One region of the Pelotomaculum schinkii genome, then DNA from elsewhere that is predicted to be linked to it. Evidence: riboswitches for the same ligand, from Rfam matches in the RefSeq annotation. Region 1 holds a riboswitch; the other holds the start of a gene.
The links. A riboswitch is a leader RNA that binds a small molecule or an ion and turns the genes downstream of it on or off. The one in region 1 is predicted to bind cobalamin.
Positions count from the first base shown of each region.

Region 1 (9,328 bases):
AAAATCATATCAAGTAAAAAAAATAACTAATCTGAAAATAAGAGTCCGGCGTACCCCCACATTGACTAGTTTTCATCCGCTGCTGTCTCCGTGTTTTTATTTCAGTATTTTATCTTCTTCCAGGTCGGAGACACCGGCTTCGTCAAAAGAAGCCATCTCCCGCATTATTTTCGTGGCAGCTTCAACCAGGCTCATGGTTAGAGCGGCTCCCGTTCCCTCCCCGAGCCTCATTTGCAGGTGAATCACCGGGCGCAGATCCAACAGGTCCAACATCAGGCGGTGTCCCTGTTCACCGGACAGGTGGGAGGCAATCATGTACTGGCGGGATTTAGGCTGCAGTTTGAAGGCCACCAGGGCGGCCGCGGTGGTTATAAACCCATCAATCAATACCGGCGTCCGCCTGGCAGCGGCCCCCAGGATCACACCGGCCAGACCGGCGATCTCAAGCCCGCCGACTTTTGCCAGAACATCCAGGGCGTCTTCCGGATCCGGCCGGTTTTTTGCGAGCGCCCGGGCTATCGCGGAAATCTTCAGTTTCATAACTTCGTCGTTGACCATGGTCCCGCGGCCGGTCGCCTCTTCAGCTGTATAGCCGCCAAAGGCTGCCAGGATAGCGCTGCTCGGGGTGGTATTGCCGATCCCCATATCGCCTGTAGCGAGGAGGTTGCTTCCTGCGTCAATCTCGGACTGAGCTACCTCTATCCCCACTTCCAGTGCCTGTACTGCCTCGTCCCGTGACATAGCCGGGCCGGCGGCAATATTCCCGGTACCTGCCCTGACCTTACGCTGTACGACACCCTGCAAGGCGACGGGCGTGAGAACACCGACATCGACCACAACCAGCCTGGCAGCAGCGTGCCTTGCCAGAACCCCTATTCCGGCTACACCATTTACCATTGCCTGCATCATCTGAACGGTAACTTCACGGGGCGCTACACTTACACCTTCGTCGACCACTCCGTGGTCCCCCGCCATGACGATAACCGATTTCCCCTGAACGCGGGGTTTGGCTTTGCCGGTAATACCGGCCAGGCGTACTGCTATCTCTTCCAGCACGCCGAGGCTCCCCGGCGGCTTGATTAAGCTGTCCAGCCGTTTCTGCGCCTCTTCCATGGCCTTGCGATCCAGCTCCCCAATTTGCTTGATGGTTTGATAAAGCATTGTTTTTCAACCTCCTAATATAGTTAGAACTTGGAATCGGCTGGGGAAAAAACAAAAATCCACAGCCTCATCAGGCCGTGGATTTTACCATCATCCATCGGATACCCCTGCATAGCAGGGTTCGTGGACACAACAGGCAGGTCTCCTGGCTCACATTCATCACACATCGCACCTTCCCGGCAAACTGCCAGTGGTAAACTAGCGATAGCGCTCGTGTTTACAGTGGCGGGACCGCTCAGGACTTAAACCTGATTCCCTATTCTCCCCAGCGGGCACCTGTTGGTTTAACACAGTAATAATTTTCATAAAGATTCAACTTTAGCCATACATATTCCTGCTGTTTAAAGCAGAAATATTTTCTATTTTTCAACCCACAACTTAAGCACCCGGCTGACCACCACCGCTGTTTCCGCACGGGTTGCCCCGTCCTTGGGCCTGAATAAGCCGCCTTCGCCCTGCAATAAACCGGCGCTGGTAGCTTTGGCCACCGCGGTTCTGGCAAAATCGGGAATTGATCCAGTATCTTTATACTTTAGGTTCTCGTCTGTCTCCTGCAGCGCCAGCGCCCGGTCGATCATAACAGCCATTTCACTTCTGGTAATGCTGGCATCCGGCCTAAAGGTACCGTCCGGGTAACCTGAGACGACCCCGTTGGCAACCGCGGCAGCGACAGCGCTGCTGGCCCAGTCCGGTATGCTGTCCTTAAAGGCCGGTAACTTTTCCACGGCCGGCCACTGCAGGGCTGATGACAGCAGCTTGACAAACTGAGCTCTGGTTACGGCCTGACCGGGTAGAAATGTGCCATCGGGAAAACCGTTGGCCACCCCGCGCGCCGCCAGGTCGTTGATGGCCGCTTCGGCCCAGTGCTTGCCGGTATCCTTGAAGGACGGAAGTCTCCTATGGTCATCCACCAGGACCAGTTGGCCAAACCCCCATACCCGGGCGCTAATTGTTTTCACCTCACCCTGGTCATCCAGCCTGGCAGGCTGCTCTTCCCATTTTTTAGTGGAATCATCCCACATCAGGATGGCCGGACGGCCTGTTATTGTACCGGGTTGATAATCCCAACTCAGCCACCAGGGGGCCATGAGATCAGCTTTCTCCCCAGGCGCCGGGCTTACCGTTATTGCGCCGAGGTTGATGCAGTTCGCCGGTAGCCCGGTAGTCTCAGCGGCATAAGCCAGCCTTATCGTGGCCGGCGCTGATACGCTTGACGCAGGGAACGTAACATGAATCCAGCTATCCAGTCCAGCAGATGATTCCTGCTCCGGAAGAGCCTGCAGTTCTACCCAGGACGGTTTAACAGTAACCGGTATCGATGTGCTCAACCCCTGGAAGGTGGCCTTAATTTCACCTTCAGCAACCTGATCTGTCGCGGTAAAGCTGCCATCCGCAATCTTACCTATTGAACCGCTGATGGTCCATGTGACATCCTGGAATTTTAAATCAAAGGTATCACCATAAATTGTATTCACCTTTGCCGACAGGGGAACCTTCTCCCCAGGCTTAACAGTAATAGCCGACGGTGTTACAGCTAAACTTAATAGAGACTCCGGCCCGACAACCTGCACATTCACCGAACTCTGTACGTTATCCAGCTTGGCCGTGACGGTTACCGTACCACCTTGCTTAGGTATTAAAACATTACCGGTAAAATCACCTGAAGGAGTTGCGGACCATTTTATGTCGGCTGGTTTAATACTTACAGGATTGTAGTATTGATCATACCCTTTGGCGCTAAATGAAGCCTGTGTTCCGGCAAGAGCCAACGACGGCCCGCTTAAAGCCATGCCGTGCAAACTGCCCTGCGGCGCTGTCGAAAAAACGCCTATAGCATCTGCAACCGATCGCAAGGAAGAACCCTGTGGTTGATTGATCAGGCTGGCCTCGAAGTCACCCAGGCTCCGTGCGGCCATGGTGGTGGAACCACCACCGTCCAAATTAACAGCTCTCCAGACCCCGATTGAAATCAAAAATTCAGCCAACTCCTCCTGGCTCATACCCCTGCTGATTATAGTCCCGTCGGCAGCAGCCTTCCTTTCAACCGCCACCAGGTAGAGAGTCTTGCCGTCACTTGATACACCAACCGCCGTCCGGGCGACTTTACCAGAAATATTCTGGGTAAAGTAGGCAGGCAGGTGGCCATCCTCAACCAGCAGTGCCTGTCCGCCCACCGCAGCCAGGAGTTTGTCTCCGTGAGGGGCCACCGAGTAGCTGGCGGCAACTTTTGTACCCACCGGCATATTGTCGGTTATGAATTGGGCTGCCAGGCCATGTCCCTGCAGGACAAAACCATCCTGCGGGATCGTTACGCCCGGTTGGTCGGTTAAGACCTGCTGGACGACTCCGTTCCTGACCACTGCAACTTTTACCCCGGTGAGGCCGGATATTTTACCCCGGCTGGTGGTACCCCACAGCGTTGTGTACATATTAAGGGCATCCACATCAGATGAAAGTCCGTTCATCAAGAGATAACCCGGCTTGTTGATTCCGGCCAGCGGAAAACTTTTACCGGCTTCTGTGACCACCTGGCCGGTGAAGTTGAAAATTTCCAACAGCGGCAGTTTATCTTCGGTAATGCCAAATCCATACATATCATTACGCAGGGCGGGGCTCTCCACCAGTTGCCCGCCTTGATAGGCTAAACCGATGGTCCGGCCGCTTTCCGCCATTTGAAAGAAATCTCCATTGATAGCGGCCACCGCCCCGGTACGCTTGGCCATATCCAGCACTGACTGGTTCTTATTGAGGGTGCCGTCCGATCCGATGATCGTATCAATTTTAACGTAAGGATTGGAGAGATCTGCTTCGAGGACATAAACATTCAGCGGTCCCTCGTTAGTATTCAGGTTGATGCTATGTAAAACAACCCCCTGGGTGATGATTTCCTCAGTGACGTTGTTGCCGTTCACCTGATAGGCGTAAGCCTGAAAGGGCGCAACCAGAGACAATATTATGGATACCAGAACAATATTTTTTATTATTCTTCTAAAACTTTTAATAGACAAAAGAATCCCTCCCATACAACTACCTTGAAAACATTTCGGCCGCTACAATGTGCTCAAATGTAGGTGCGAATTCATTCGCTCAAAAGCCACATTAGGCGCCCAAGTGCGGCGCTGACGCGCCGTTTTGCGATTGAAATGGCGCCTACATCACTTAGTTGATACGTGACGCCGCGATAGCGGCATGATTTTCTAACTAATTAATTACGGTTCACCATATCGTTTGGCGGGGTTGTCACCCGCCGTTAAGCCTGGTCAAACCGGCCTCTCTGGCGGCCTGAACCGCCGCCGAATACTCCTTTCTGCTGATTCTTTTGTTTAATTCGGGATGGTCAAAGGCCTTGTAGGCCGGATAATACTGGTCCATAACATTGACAAAAGTATCCTTGGATATTTCTTCGGCTATAAATTCCATGATTTTTTCAGTACGGGCCAGGTTACCGGGCATGACCAGGTGCCTTACCAGCAGTCCCCGGGTGGCAATCCCCCGTTCATCTATAACCAGGTCACCGACCTGGTCGTGCATTTTTTTTACGGCCTGCCTGGTTACGGTATAGTAGCCTGCCGCGCCTGAATACTTTCGCCCGGCGTCATCATCTGCAAACTTTATATCCGGCATATATATATCAATAATGCCTTCCAGCAGGTCAAGCGTTGCCGGCGTGTCGTAACCACCCGTGTTGTAGACGATCGGAATTGTCAGCCCCAAGTCAACAGCTACAACAAGCGCTTCCAGGAACTGGGGAGCAAAGTGACTCGGCGACACCAGGTTGATGTTGTGGCAGCCACCCTCCTGCAGTTCCAGCATCATTTCGGCAAGTTCCCTGGCAGAAACCTCATCACCATAACCATATTGGCTGATGTCGCAGTTTTGGCAGAAAACACACTTCAAATTGCAGAATGCAAAAAATATCGTTCCCGACCCTCCGGAGCCGACCAGCGGCGCTTCCTCGCCGAAATGAGGGCAAAAGCTGCTTACCGCAGCATACCTGCCCCCTTGGCAGAGGCCCAGTTCCCCCTTGAGGCGGTTGACCCGGCAGTACTGAGCGCACACCGTGCAGTCGCCCAGCATGTCAACGGCATTTTTAGCTCTTTTTCCCAACTCTCCGGTTGTTAATTGCAAATAGGACCCTTGGCTCATAATTATTCCTTTCAAACAAAAGACCCGCGCGGGGTCATTATCCTCAGGCGATTTTATTTAAAAATATATCATCACCGACCAGCCCGTACGCGTTGTGGACACCCCAAGCGGCCAATTGCTCAAGAATAGCCGCGGCCACATTTCTTTGAGTTGGCATGGTTGACCTCCCTGTTTCTCTTTAAGCTTTACAGGTATTATTTCAACAACCCTGCTTATTTACTCAAAGACAAACAGTAAGTTCAACTTTTAAAAGGTCATGAGCCAATCTAAAACTTTAAATCAATGAAAATACACAATGGTGAGACATATGTCTCGTCACCTGCCTCACCTGTCTCAAAAATACTATTCGAAAAGGCTTGACTTGCGGGCTGGGGGTTATCCGGAGCGAGCGGAGCACCTGGGTGCGTTCCTTAGCGCGTGCGTTGCATGCAGAAAAGCTTAAATAGCGCGTAGCTACCGGATGGCTGTCTGTAGATGCGGTCGGTATGACGCTCTTGTTTCACTAATGGAGAATTGCGAAGCGAGCGGAGGATAACCCCCAGACCACTACCCCAGAGACTTTTCGAGAACCAGTTAACAATGACCTTACCTTGCGATTCACCCAAATTTATAATGGCTGCAAAACCAGGTTACAATTAATGCGCACCCACATCTGAATGCATGAGGATTTTTAGGATGTCCTTATCAATATGACGCTGAATTTGGCTGGATGGTTCAGCCGGATGTTGAAAAATGTAGAATTAAACATTAAACCTGAAGTTTATGACGTCCCCGTCCTGCACAATATATTCTTTGCCCTCCAGGTGGAACAGGCCCTTTTCCTTGATCTTGCTCATGCTGCCGGTCTCTCTCAGGTCTGCGTATTTGACAACTTCAGCTTTGATGAAACCCCGCTCAATATCCGAGTGGATTTTACCCGCCGCCCGTTTAGCGTCGGTCCCTTTTTGAATAGTCCAGGCTTTCACCTCATCCTCTCCAACGGTAAAGAAAGAGATCAGCCCAAGGTACTCGTAGGCGGCGCGCGCCAGGCGGTCAATTCCCGACTGTGTTATACCCAGGTCTGCCAAAAACAGCTCTTTGTCCTCGTCGGGCAGCTGGCTGATTTCCATTTCAATTCGCCCGCTTATTTCCAGGACAGGCAGTCCCCTTTCTGCGGCATAGGCGAGAAGCTCACTCTTGAAGGGGTATTTTTGTGCCTTAAACTGCCGTTCATCAATGTTGATTACCAGCAGTAAAGGTTTTTCAGTCAGGAAACTATAATTTTTCAAAACCATCCTTTCATCGGCGGTAAGCTCCAGGTTGCCTATGGGGCGCTCTTCTTCCAGGGCCCCGAGGCATTTTTCCAGCACTTCGAGCTCGATCAGGTTTTCTTTCTTGACCTTTTTACCGCCTTTAATACGTTCAATCCTTCTCTCAACGATCTCCATATCCGCAAACAGGAGTTCCATATGTATGGTCTCGATGTCCCTTAAGGGATTAATCTCATCGTCCACATGCGGCACATCCCGGTTCTCAAAAGCCCGCACCACATGGGCAAGCATGTCCACGTTGCGGATGGCGTTGAGGAACTGGTTGCCCACTCCTTTTCCCTGGCTTGAGCCGCGTACCAGTCCGGGCACATCGCTGAAATGGATTTGAGCATAGGTAGTCTTGCGGGGCTTATACATACTACTAAGTAGATCCACCCTGCTGTCCGGCAACCTGGCCATACCGGTATTGGTTTCTGCTTTGCCGGTTAAAAAATTGGAAGTCTCCGCCCCCGCTCCCGTCAGAAGGTTGAAAATTGTTGTCTTCCCGACCATTGGAAGACCAATCAGACCACAATTTAGATTCATATTCATCACCCAAGTAGTAGTTTATCACCAGCGCCATTGATTTACAAACTGGTTTTATTTTGAATAGCCCGCTCTTGGCTTAATCCCCGTTCAGGGTCTGTTTACATTCTGTAACCCTCGTTAATAGAATAATAAAAAATGAGGAGAAACGGGAACATGGGTTCAAAGATTAAACTCACAAATTCTACCGGTACAAAAATTACCAACGAAGAACTTTGTACCTTGGGTAGTCAACATGCCGTCATCACCTGGGTAACCCCGCAACAACGCGCGGATACCTCCATGTATATTGGAGAAACGCCAAAACACCTTAAAAAACACACTTTTGCCTTGGATTCAGAATTTCACTATTTAGAAATGTATAATCTAAAACCATCCACCCGCTACTGGTACCAGGTGGAAAGCAACGGCGTCAAAGGTTCTCTCAATTCTTTTACAACCTTGCCTGCGCCAAAGGGGAAATACCTGTTCAGCTTTGCTGTTATGAGCGATACCCATATCAACTACGGAGAAGTCGCAGAAGATATCAATGAGATTTATTTTGGTAAACTTGTAGATTATGCAAATCCTCTCTTAACCCAGTGTATTCTGGACAGTAAGAGAAGGAATATCGACCTGGCCGTCATTACCGGCGACCTGACCGACACTGCCAGCAGGCTTCAGTATTTGGGATTGAGGAATCAGCTATTGCCTTACTTTGGTGATACACCATATCTTCTTTGCCCCGGCAACCACGACAAATATACGAAAAATTCCGGTCTAGGTGAACAAGGTTTCCTTGATAACCTAGCCGATAGAGAAAAAACTTACACAAGTATAATATTTAAAGATTACCTGTTTCTGCTGATCGATTCATGCAGACAGGATGAAAATTGGGGCGACATTGATCCTGTTCAAATGCGGTGGATTGAAAGCATGTTGACAACAAACAAAGACCGGCCGGCTTTCCTGTTTCTTCACCATCCCTGTAACGGCCCGGACTTGTGGTTTGGGATAAAAAACAACCGGGAGTTTCTGAAGCTTACCCGGTCCTTTCCCAATATACAAGGTATTTTTTGCGGGCATATACACCGCAATTATGTGAGCGTCAACCGTTTAATGACCGGCAGCCGCCCGTATGTGGAAGTTCCGGCAACCGTTCAGTTTCCCTGCGCCTATGCCGTTGTACGGGTATATGAAAACGGCTTTGCATACAATTCATATAAAGTGAGCAGGCTTGATTTATCAGAGATGTCTCGGGAACGGTTTATTCTAAAAAAAGGCGGGAAAGCAATTCTAACCAGGTACTGTCTGGGCCGTATCGGTGACCGTAGTTTTTCTTATTTCAATGACCAATTATTCCGCCCCAAGCAGTATGAACTATCTGTAACACTGGATAATACGAATGCCAACAAGCTCTATGAAAATGCCCGGTCTATTGATGGCGCCAGCCTCATACCCGCGTACGATACCAAAAAAGCTAAAGTCATACTTGGCCGTTATGATTCTCTGCATTTGACAACTCAAGCATTTCGGGAGAAATTTTTCCGTTACGGCGCGTATGCAAGGATTATGGAGGTTGGTAATGAGAGTTGAGCTTAGGCAATGTAAGCTAATATATCTGCAAAAGTTTCATAACGAATCGTTTTGATTCCTTTTTTGAGACAATAGATATACAAGTCTCCTTTGGCAAACACAACATCGGCATGCATAGCAGGACATGTGTCGGAATAACCATCTCCTATGTAAACAGCCTGACCCTCTTCCTTTAACGCCGTCATCAGTTTCGTTTTGCAGGTTCCGCAATTCCCGCATGATTCATTGAAGTGAGGGCATTCAATTTTGAAGCCCCGGTCATATAGCATTTTATTTGCGTAATAAGGAACCTGTATATCATATTTTTCAAAAACTGCTTCAATACAAAAATCGTAGCCATCACTTAAAACATAAACTTTATAGCCTTTTTCCCGGCAGATACTCAAAAATTGCTTAAAGAAATTATCTATCTCCATTTTTTCCATCAACCCGGCGATGTCGTCGATACCGGCCCGGAAAAGCTGAAAAGTCCGGTTGGCGCACTCCTGCGTTGACAATTCCTTGCGTTCCCACTTTTCATTTATTTCTTGCCAGCCCTCCTCGGCAAAAGCTTCGACCATGGCCGCGCAGGTATCAACCTTTGTTATTGTGCCGTCGAAATCAACAAAAAT
Region 1 is NZ_QFGA01000002.1:36,940-46,267, forward strand. It holds gene cobT (nicotinate-nucleotide--dimethylbenzimidazole phosphoribosyltransferase) at 97-1,161, opposite strand; cobalamin riboswitch at 1,280-1,456, opposite strand; gene Psch_RS11165 (S-layer homology domain-containing protein) at 1,521-4,169, opposite strand; gene Psch_RS11170 (radical SAM protein) at 4,402-5,307, opposite strand; gene ychF (redox-regulated ATPase YchF) at 6,048-7,148, opposite strand; gene Psch_RS11180 (purple acid phosphatase family protein) at 7,299-8,717, shown strand; gene Psch_RS11185 (MtnX-like HAD-IB family phosphatase) at 8,720-9,328, opposite strand, start outside.

Region 2 (9,328 bases), on a different contig from region 1:
ACCAGGATCATAGCCGGTAGCCCCTTGGTGTGACTAAAAACCTGCCGACCCGGCGGGTCTGGCTATTTCCAATAATGATGGTGGTAAACATGTCAATGGAGTAATTCACCATACGCTCCAGGTCGGTGATCACGCTTACCTCATCTTTCCTGGCGACGTTGCGTACAATCCCCACCGGGGTTGCCGGTTTTTTATACTCAAGCATTATTTCTCTGGCCTTATGGATCTGCTCCGTCCGCTTACGACTGGACGGGTTGTACAGGACAACAACAAAGTCGCCCCGGCAGGCGTGCTCCAAGCGCTTCTCTATGATTTCCCAGGGCGTTAGCAGATCACTTAAGCTGATTACCACAAAATCGTGCATCAGCGGCGCTCCGAGACAGGCGGCGGCGAAAGTTGCCGCGGTTATGCCGGGGATAATCTCCAGGTCAAGAGATTCCACTGCGCCCTTCTGTTCCAGAAGCTCCAGTACCAGCCCCGCCATGCCGTAAACACCCGGGTCGCCGCTGGATACAAGAGCAACTTTTTTGCCTTCCAGCGCTCTATTAATGGCAAGGCTGCAACGCTCCACCTCCTTGGTCATGCCGCTGCTCATGACTTCTTTCTCCAGCAGCAGACCAAAGATGAGCTCAATGTACGCCTTATAACCCACCACCACCTCGGCCTGTTCCAGAGCTTCAAGGGCACGGCCGCTCATCTGGCCGGTTTCGCCCGGACCAATACCAACTACGGCCAGTCTTCCTCGACAATCGCTACCGTTACCCCGTTGAACGCTCTCTTGCGCAAAATCAACCTGGCCGCCGGGGCGGCCAATAGGGCCACTGGCTCGCAAACTCCACCAACTCCTATCCTGTCCTGAACAAATTGGGAATAAGAAAGGTCCCTGCCTTTTACGTCAAAAACACCTGCTATTTCTAACCTGCTGAAGGAAACAAGGGGCAATCCCATTTCATACGCAGCCTGAACCAGTCCTGCTTCTCCCGACCTCAAATCAATAGTAGCCAGCAGGCGCACCGAAGCAAGGCTGCGGTCCGCCAGGACCAGGGCTTGTTCCACAGCTTCCTTGACTGCCGCAGCGCTGATACCCGTGCGGCATCCCAGTCCCACCACCAGGTGTCGCGGTCGCAAAAACAGCGATTCAGATGGAAGACCGGCGATTAACCTGCTGGTAATAAAAACAATAATGCCTTTCTTTGGCGCCTGCAGGTAATTATCTATGGGTTTGGGGTGAAATTTTATAATCTCTGTTATTTTTGATGCGTCGTCAATATAAAAATGGACATCCTCCCCGTTAACCATGGCCGCACTGACAGTTTTCAGATGATGTAGAGGTTCAACAGCAAGGTTGTAGTCACGCGCCAAAAGATCCACCGCAGGTAGTCCTTGCACATCAGTAGCCGTGGTGATTACCGCCAGCGCACCCAGCTTGCTCTGGATATAACGGGCCATGTCGTTCGCTCCTCCCACGTGGCCGGAAAGAGCACTGATGGCGAACTGCCCCATTTCGTCCATTACAACAACCGCGGGGTCTGTCCTTTTGTTGCCAAGGCAAGGCGCCATGGTTCTGAAAACGATACCCATGGCCATAACCATAACCAGGCAACTGTACTGTTGGAATATTTCACTGCACAGTTGACGCAGGGGCTGCTTGTATGGGCGTGAGCCTGGAAAACTAGCAGCGAATCTGGCCGGCGCCAGTATGTCAACCTCTGCCCCCGGCAGTTCCGAGAGCGCAGTTGAAACCCTTAAGGCAGTCGCGGCGCCTTGCCTGGTCACGGCCACTACCCCTATTTTCACTGTGCCGGCCCTCTGAAGGTATGGTCGAAGCTTGTGTCATAAAGCCTGGAAGGCTCGTAATTCGCCCCGAAAGCCTTGCCCACCATGATTTGGGCGGTCCTGTTGACCCCTGCTTCCATCACCTTTTGCTCAATATCTTCAATGGTACCGTGAATGACCCGCTGTTCAGGCCAGGATGCCCGCTCTACCACAATAACCGGTGTGTCCGGTGTATACCCCCCTGATTTAAGCGCCTTGACCACTTCCGCCATCATATGCACGCTTAAAAAGATACACATGGTTGCGCCGTGCCCGGCCAGGGAAGACAGCGTTTCTCCAGCTGGCACAGGTGTCCGTCCTTCAGCCCTGGTCAGGATTACCGTCTGGGTTACACCCGGCAAGGTTAGCTCATGAGGGATAGCCGCTGCGGCAGCAAGGAAGGAACTAACCCCCGGTATTACGGAAAAGGGTATGCCGTCCCGGCGCAATTCGTCCATCTGCTCCTGGATCGCGCCGAACAGGGCAGGATCGCCGGTATGGACCCTGGCCACCCTTTTACCTTTGGCGTGCGCTTCAACCATAGTGTCTATAATTTCTTTCAGGGACATACCTGCGCTGTTATGTATCTCGGCCCCCTCTTTACAGTAATCGAGTAAGGCCGGGTTAACCAGGGAACCGGTATATATGACCACTTCGGCTTCAGCCAAGAGTCTTGCTCCTTTTACTGTAATCAGCTCCGGATCCCCTGGGCCTGCTCCGATAAAATAAATCATATCAACCCCCCCTTTTTGTACGAATAAACAACTACCTTGAAACCTTTCGGCCGCTACAATGTCGCTCAAATATAGGTGCGAATTCATTCGCACAAAAGCCCCATTTAAGATGTCCAAGTGCGGCGCCGACACGCCGTGTGCGATTAAAATGGCGCCTACACCGGGGTATTTTATAAGAATGTTTGGTCTTTTTCAGGTATTTAAGGCCGTGTCAGATCTTGAAAGACTACTTTATTGAGATCTATTATCAGTAATTAGCCCTCTTCTCCGCTGAAAGAACCGTAACCGGATTCATACCCTTAAGGAGGTGGCTGGCGCCGGCTTTCACTACCCTGGCGACGCTGATTTGCACCGCGTCGACATCGCCATAGAACTGTTGCAGTAGTTCTAAAGCGTGAGCCGCGGTTTCCAGAGTAATCGTGTTTACAATAATCCTGCCCCCTGGTAGAAGTCTCTGGTAAACACTTTCTAATATGCCGGTCAAATGTCCCCCGCTGCCGCCTACAAAAACACGGTCAGGGTCCGGCAGCTCGTCCAGGGCTTCCGGCGCGACACCTTCAATGATTTTCAAGTTATCCAATCCAAAAGCCTTCATATTGCTTTGAATCAAGTGAATCCCTGCCGGACTGCGCTCCACGGCGTAAACAAAACCACCGGTGGCCTGCAAGGCGGCTTCAACTGACAAAGACCCTGTTCCTGCTCCAATATCCCACACGACATGATTGGGCGCCAACCTGGCCTTGGCCAGGGTGATCACCCGTACTTCCTCTTTGGTCATGGGGACGTTGCCGCGCACAAAAAGCTCATCGCTTATTCCCGGTGTCCGGTAAATCCATCGGCTGTTCATCCAAAATCACCATAACATAATTTCTTTTATCCCACTGGCCTTCCCATCGGGCAAGATCAAGGATGGTAAAGGCATTAATTTCTTCGGCAGGGTACGAAAGTTCGGCGCAGACATAAGCAGTTTTGTCTTTCATGCCGGCGTTTACCAGGACACTTGCCAGAACCGGCGGTGGTTCCTCCGGTCCGGCCAGGACAACTACCTTGCTATTGCCTGCCACGGTCTCTGCCAGTACGGTCCGGTCCCGTCCATGGGTACTGACCACAACGGCGTCGTGCCAGGAAACTGCCAGCCGGGCGCAAGCATACTGTACCGAACTGATACCCGGGATGACCTGCAGCTGGGCAGGGGTAAAATGCCGCCTCAGGTACTGCAGGATACCGTACATGCCGGGATCACCCGAAGCTATTACCGCAATTTTTTTCTCGTCCATTCTCTCCCGGATATACTCAATCATTTCCTGCAGATTGTTTTTAATAGTGAAAATTTCGCCCGGTTGACCGCTGAAAAGGGCCAGGCTGCGCTCCCCGCCCACCAGGACATCCGCCTCAGCGACCGCCCGTATGGCTGCCGGAGTCAGATGTTCCTTGCCACCGGGTCCAACCCCTACTACAGCAATTTTTGCCATCCCATTTCCCTTCCAATTAAACGAGTTGACTCGTCCATACCCAGTATCGTTCCATCCAACCCCAGCAGTACCGTACCAGCTTTCAACCGGGTGCGGGTATAAGCCTCGGCCCTGGTACTGGCCCTGGCCGCAATAGCATTGAATATTCCGGCGAAGCCGCTCTCTTTAAGCAAACCCAACGCTTCTTCAGCAGAACCCGCTGCCATAATTTTGCTGATTAGACCGGCCGGCGCCCCGTAAAGACCTGCGAAGGCGGCAAGGGTCTCCATCCTCCCGTCGGCCAACCTGTTGTGGGTATGAAAGATGCCGGCTGCGACTTTTACTAATTTCCCATGGTGACCCCATAATAAAACTGCTTCAATGCCCCGGTCGACACAGACATCCAGCATGTAGCCCACAAAATTACTCATTTCAACCACAGCTTCGCGAGGCAATCCATACCGTTCGACCGCCGTCCGGAAGCCAATCCGGCCCGGGGTGAGGACGACCTTCCGGTAGCCGGCGGCCACAGCCAGGTCAACCTGTGGAGCGAGTGATTTTTTAAAAGCTTCTTCAGACATCGGCCTGACAATGCCGGTGGTGCCCAGGATGGAAATACCTCCAACAATCCCCAAACGCGGGTTAAGGGTCTTGAGAGCCACCTCCTCGCCCCCGGGGACTGAAATAGTAACCTCTACGCCCGAGCCTGGCCTAATAAGGTCGTCCAGGGCATCCACAATCATTTTACGCGGAACGGGATTTATGGCGGGACTGCCTACCGGCGCCTGCAAGCCTGGCCTGGTAACAACCCCGACACCTCGTCCCCCCATGATATGAACGCCGCCAGCACAGACAGCGACTTCAGCTACCACAGGCAGGCCGCTGGTTACATCGGGATCATCCCCCCCCTGCTTGATTACAACAGCCCTGGCACAGGAGCCGTCCAGTTCCAAACTCTCAACAGGAACCTCAAGCAGGTTTCCTTCAGGGTTCACAATGGTAATATTTTTGTTGGTTTCACCCCGCAACAGCAGCAATGCCGCCGCACGCGCCGCCGCTGCAGCTGACGCGCCGGTGGTAATTCCGGTCTTCAGCATGGATATTTCCAATTCATTCATAACAGTTCATTCATAACAGCTTCCTCCATGCGGCCGAAGAACTAAAATTCCTTGCGACAAAAGCTCCGTTGGCCGCACCAAGCCGGAGAAATGATAAAAGCCCGGTCAACTAGACGGGGCTTTTCATATGCGTCAAAAAAACCCCTGGCTTTCCAGCGAAGCCTGCGGTGAGCAGCAGACAGGCAGGTCTCCTGGCTTCCGGTCTTTGTTGCCGCGTCTTCCCGGTTAACCCAGTGACAAAAGTGCGGCGTACTCTCCCGGTTACAGTTGCGGGACCGCGCCGGCTCCTTAGATCTGGACCTTTTTGGAACCAGTTTCCATTTCCCCGGTCTTCCCTATTCTCCCCTCGGCGGGGCACCTGTCCGCGTTGTTCTTTTTCATATTTTACAGGTTTTAATAACCTTTTTCTTTGCGCTGTATAGCGCGTATGTCCATATCCACCAAAAACCGGTAGGGCTTGCACATCTCCAGCAAGCGTGAAGTAGTCCTTTCTCCCAGATAGCCTTCCAGGTCCTCGGGGCTGATATTGGTGGTTACGATGACCGGAAGACGGTGGTTGAGGCGGTAATTGATAATTGAATAGATTTTATTTCTGGTCCACTCCGTGTAATTATGAGCCCCCAGGTCGTCCAAAATCAGGAGCGGCACCTGCCTGGCCGTATCCAACAGGTCAAACTCGGTAAGGTCCTCAGTATTTCTTCCCGTGTCATAGGTCGAACGTATTTGATCCAGCAGGTCAGGCACCACAGCAAAAAGAATTGAGTTTCCTTCTTTCAGCAGGGTATTGGCGATACAACAGGCCAGAAATGTTTTACCGCTTCCCACCTGCCCTGTAAATAGCAGTCCGTCGGCTCCGGGATCAGCCGAAAATCTTTTGACAAAACCTTGAGCCGCTTCAAAAGCATGTTTAGCCAGTTCATAGTAAGATATCCCATTGACCAGATCGAGACAGTTTTTAGCGTAATATTTGAATTTGAAGTTTTCGAATGTGCATTTTTGAAGATTAACAGGCAGTCTGGAGTCCTTTAACAGTTTTGCTGCTGCCTTTTCTTTCATGCACCGGCAGGGTATAGCCCCTTCCTCCATTATAATTACGCCACGGTCACCGCACAGCTGGCAGCCCACCCAATCACCTGCATCCCTTAAATATTGTTAAGAAAAGTCATGTTTTAGATATAAAGAGTCCGGATGAAAGCCTTTTTCCTGGCATCGTTATTATTGTCCGCGCCACCCGGGCTTGTCCCGGTATTTGTGCTTTTTTGCCTGGAGCGCCGTTTTTGAAAATCCTGCTCGTAGCGGGATATTTCCTCCAGCGTCCTGACATTGTTCTTTTTCCATTCTATCAAGATGGTGTTAATATATTTGAAGTTGTGTTTACCCCCCAGAACCGCCCTTTTCAGCGCCTCAACAACAAGCAATGGCTCCATTTCACTTGCCCACTGGTCGATTTGCTCAACTTCTATGGGGGAGAGAAGCCGTCCAAATTCATTCTCAAATAAGGAAATAAGGTCGACGGTATGGACATCAAACCGGCTGTCACCTAAACCGGCCGAACTTTTAATCAGCTTTTCAGATTCCTCAATCTCCTGGGCGCGCAAGCCTGCCCAGATATCCGAGACCCTTAAGAATAGGGGTTCAAAATCATACCCCTCCACAATAAGGTTGCGGGTGCCGTCATAGAACCGGCTGACCGAGATGATATCTTTTTCGAGCAAACCAGCCAGTTCCCTCCTAATCCTGGCTGGATCAGATTCCATGCATTCAGCCAGCTTTTCGGGGGACGGAAAAAGCTCCTTTTCCTCCACGTGCAGTCTGATCAGCTGGATTAAGAGCATCATCTGGTAATCGGAGATACCAATACTTGAGTAAATTTTTAGAAGGATGTTGGGAATTGACGTTGAGCCCTCAAGCAGGAGGTCAGCTCCAAAAGTAGCGGTGATATTGCCTTCCTGGTCACATTTTACTATTTTCCCGCTTCTCTGAGTCATGGGGTTTGCCTCCTGGTTTTCCTAATTTTATTTTATGGTAAGGGGGTGGTTTTGTCCACCTTTTTCCGCCCCTTAAACCGGCTGCCGCAAGAGGTAGGAAACGGGTTCGATACCATAGCCGGCCAGTAATTCCAGTGCGCTATCCAAACCCATCCCGAGTTCCGCCAGGCGATGGGCGTCGGAGCCCAACGTAAATAGCCTGACACCTGAATCCACAGCCAGTTCAAGGATATCCATGGAAGGATGGAAATCGTTGAGTCCACGGCGCAAACCGGAGGTATTAACCTCCAGGCTCATGCCCCTTGCTGCTATAGTTTTGAGGACCGGTTCCGCAAACTCCTCGTGGGCGCGCGAAATCTCCGGCCCCCAATAATGCCGGCCATGACGGCGATAAAGATCCAGGTGCCCGATACAGTCAAACAGGCCGGAGCTTACCGCCTCTGACAGGAGCCTAAAGTACTCCCCTACCCCCGTTAGCATTTGCCTGCCAGGGAAATACAGGCGGCTTTCCTTCTTTGAAGATATGGCCAGATGTTCCAGGCAGTGGACAGAGCCCATCACAAAATCAAAAGGGTAGCCCCTGACTACCCGCTCAATAGCTTTTTCCTGCCCCAGGTCGTACCCCACTTCGATTCCTGCCCTAACCTTCAGGCCGTGTGCCGACCACTTCCGCCTCGCGTCCTCGATATCTTGGAAATACACGTCAAGCCATATCAGGTCGTCCATTGGTACTATGCCTTGGGCGATGCGGACAAACCAGTCCAGCTGCTTGCGCTGCGGGTCAACTTCCAGGTGAGTGGTGAAACAGATTTCACTAAGCCCAATATCGATAGCCTTCCTGCAGTATTCATCAATACCGGAAGGTTCCGCGTCAATTGAATAACCGGGGTGAACATGATAGTCGCGCATCTATTTACCCCCAAGCTGAAATGCAGGCTTAAATTTGGGAATGCAGGATCCACCTGCGCCCTACTACCTACAGCTTACGACTAAAATTGCGGGTTTAAAATTATTCGAGCATGCCTCATAGAAATTTAACGCATCTTTAAGTTATGAACTCAAGTATACTGGTCAGGCTGTCGACACTGATGTGACCGCCCAGAGGTTCCTCATCCTCAAAGTCCCAGGTGTGGGGATGGTGAATGAAGATACAGTTAAAGCCTGCCTGCAGCGCCGGGTTTATGTCTGACTTCATGCTGTTGCCCACCACCCAGGACAGCGGCGGCTTGATTTTCTGCTCGAGGGCAATTGAGGTATAAGCTGCAGCGTTTTTCTCGTTCAGGACATAGACCTTGTCAAACCAGCGAGCCAGCCCGCTCTGCTCAACTCTCAGGTTTTGCACTGCAGGTTCCCCTTTGGTGGCGAGAAGAAGCGGGTACCTCCCGGACAGCTGCGTCAAAACGTCTTCAGCGCCCTGGATTGGCCGGACTGGCTGCCGGTACACCCACCAGCCCAGGTCTTCAATTTCCTGCCGCGTTTTGCTGCAGTAATTTGTGCCATAAACGCGACAGCAATACTCATAAGTCTCACCAACGCACGTGGAAAGCAGTCCTTAAAAAATCCCCCGCTCAACTGCACGTTTTTAATATCATACTCGTTTAAGGTGGACAAAGCCTTCTCAGCGGGAAAACCCATTCCAGCCATTAGCGTGGCAAACCAACTTTTTGCCTGGTTGAAATAGACCGTGGTTTCCACCAGGGTATCATCAAAGTCCATTAAAATACCACGCTTCATAACCCTTGCCACTCCTCTTTAAAGGGATGTCTATATTATAAAACAATCCATACTCCCTGTGTTTTTTATTTTCGTGGAGGGCTCCAAATCAGTTCCGGCATAATAAAACATACAATAGACAATATAGAAAAGCCTTACGGCTCCTTCTTTATATTTTCAGCTATCATCCTGATTGATTCGGCAATTGACTCATGTGCCCTCATAAACCGCCACACTGCTACCGACAAGAACACATACAAAGCTGCTATAGGGATAAACGCAATTGCATTCATAAAACAACTCCTTTCAACTACCCCTAATATTCAGCAAAAAAAATTCTATTCCTGCAGATAAACCGAGCCCCTTTTGGCTTAGATAATTGATAACGCAACAGCTACTACAGCTATGGCGCCGGCCAGTACAATCAATATGTTTAATCCAGCCAGCGCCAGGAGCCCTGCTGTAAATCCTCCCAACAACCCCAGCCAGGGTTGCCGGCCGTCAACAGA
Region 2 is NZ_QFGA01000001.1:496,043-505,370, forward strand. It holds gene cobK (precorrin-6A reductase) at 1-11, opposite strand, end outside; gene cobJ (precorrin-3B C(17)-methyltransferase) at 8-697, opposite strand; gene Psch_RS02430 (cobalt-precorrin 5A hydrolase) at 727-1,797, opposite strand; gene cobM (precorrin-4 C(11)-methyltransferase) at 1,794-2,549, opposite strand; gene cbiT (precorrin-6Y C5,15-methyltransferase (decarboxylating) subunit CbiT) at 2,797-3,396, opposite strand; gene cbiE (precorrin-6y C5,15-methyltransferase (decarboxylating) subunit CbiE) at 3,353-4,021, opposite strand; gene cbiD (cobalt-precorrin-5B (C(1))-methyltransferase CbiD) at 4,003-5,118, opposite strand; cobalamin riboswitch at 5,283-5,495, opposite strand; gene Psch_RS02455 (ATP-binding protein) at 5,512-6,243, opposite strand; gene Psch_RS02460 (DnaD domain protein) at 6,288-7,106, opposite strand; gene Psch_RS02465 (histidinol-phosphatase) at 7,179-8,015, opposite strand; gene Psch_RS02470 (HAD family hydrolase) at 8,152-8,448, opposite strand; gene Psch_RS02475 (hypothetical protein) at 8,502-8,840, opposite strand; gene Psch_RS02480 (DUF8066 domain-containing protein) at 8,975-9,112, opposite strand; gene Psch_RS02485 (AzlD domain-containing protein) at 9,191-9,328, opposite strand, start outside.
Region 2: it holds a riboswitch for cobalamin, as region 1 does, so the genes downstream of both, cbiD (cobalt-precorrin-5B (C(1))-methyltransferase CbiD) here and cobT (nicotinate-nucleotide--dimethylbenzimidazole phosphoribosyltransferase) in region 1, are expected to answer to the same signal.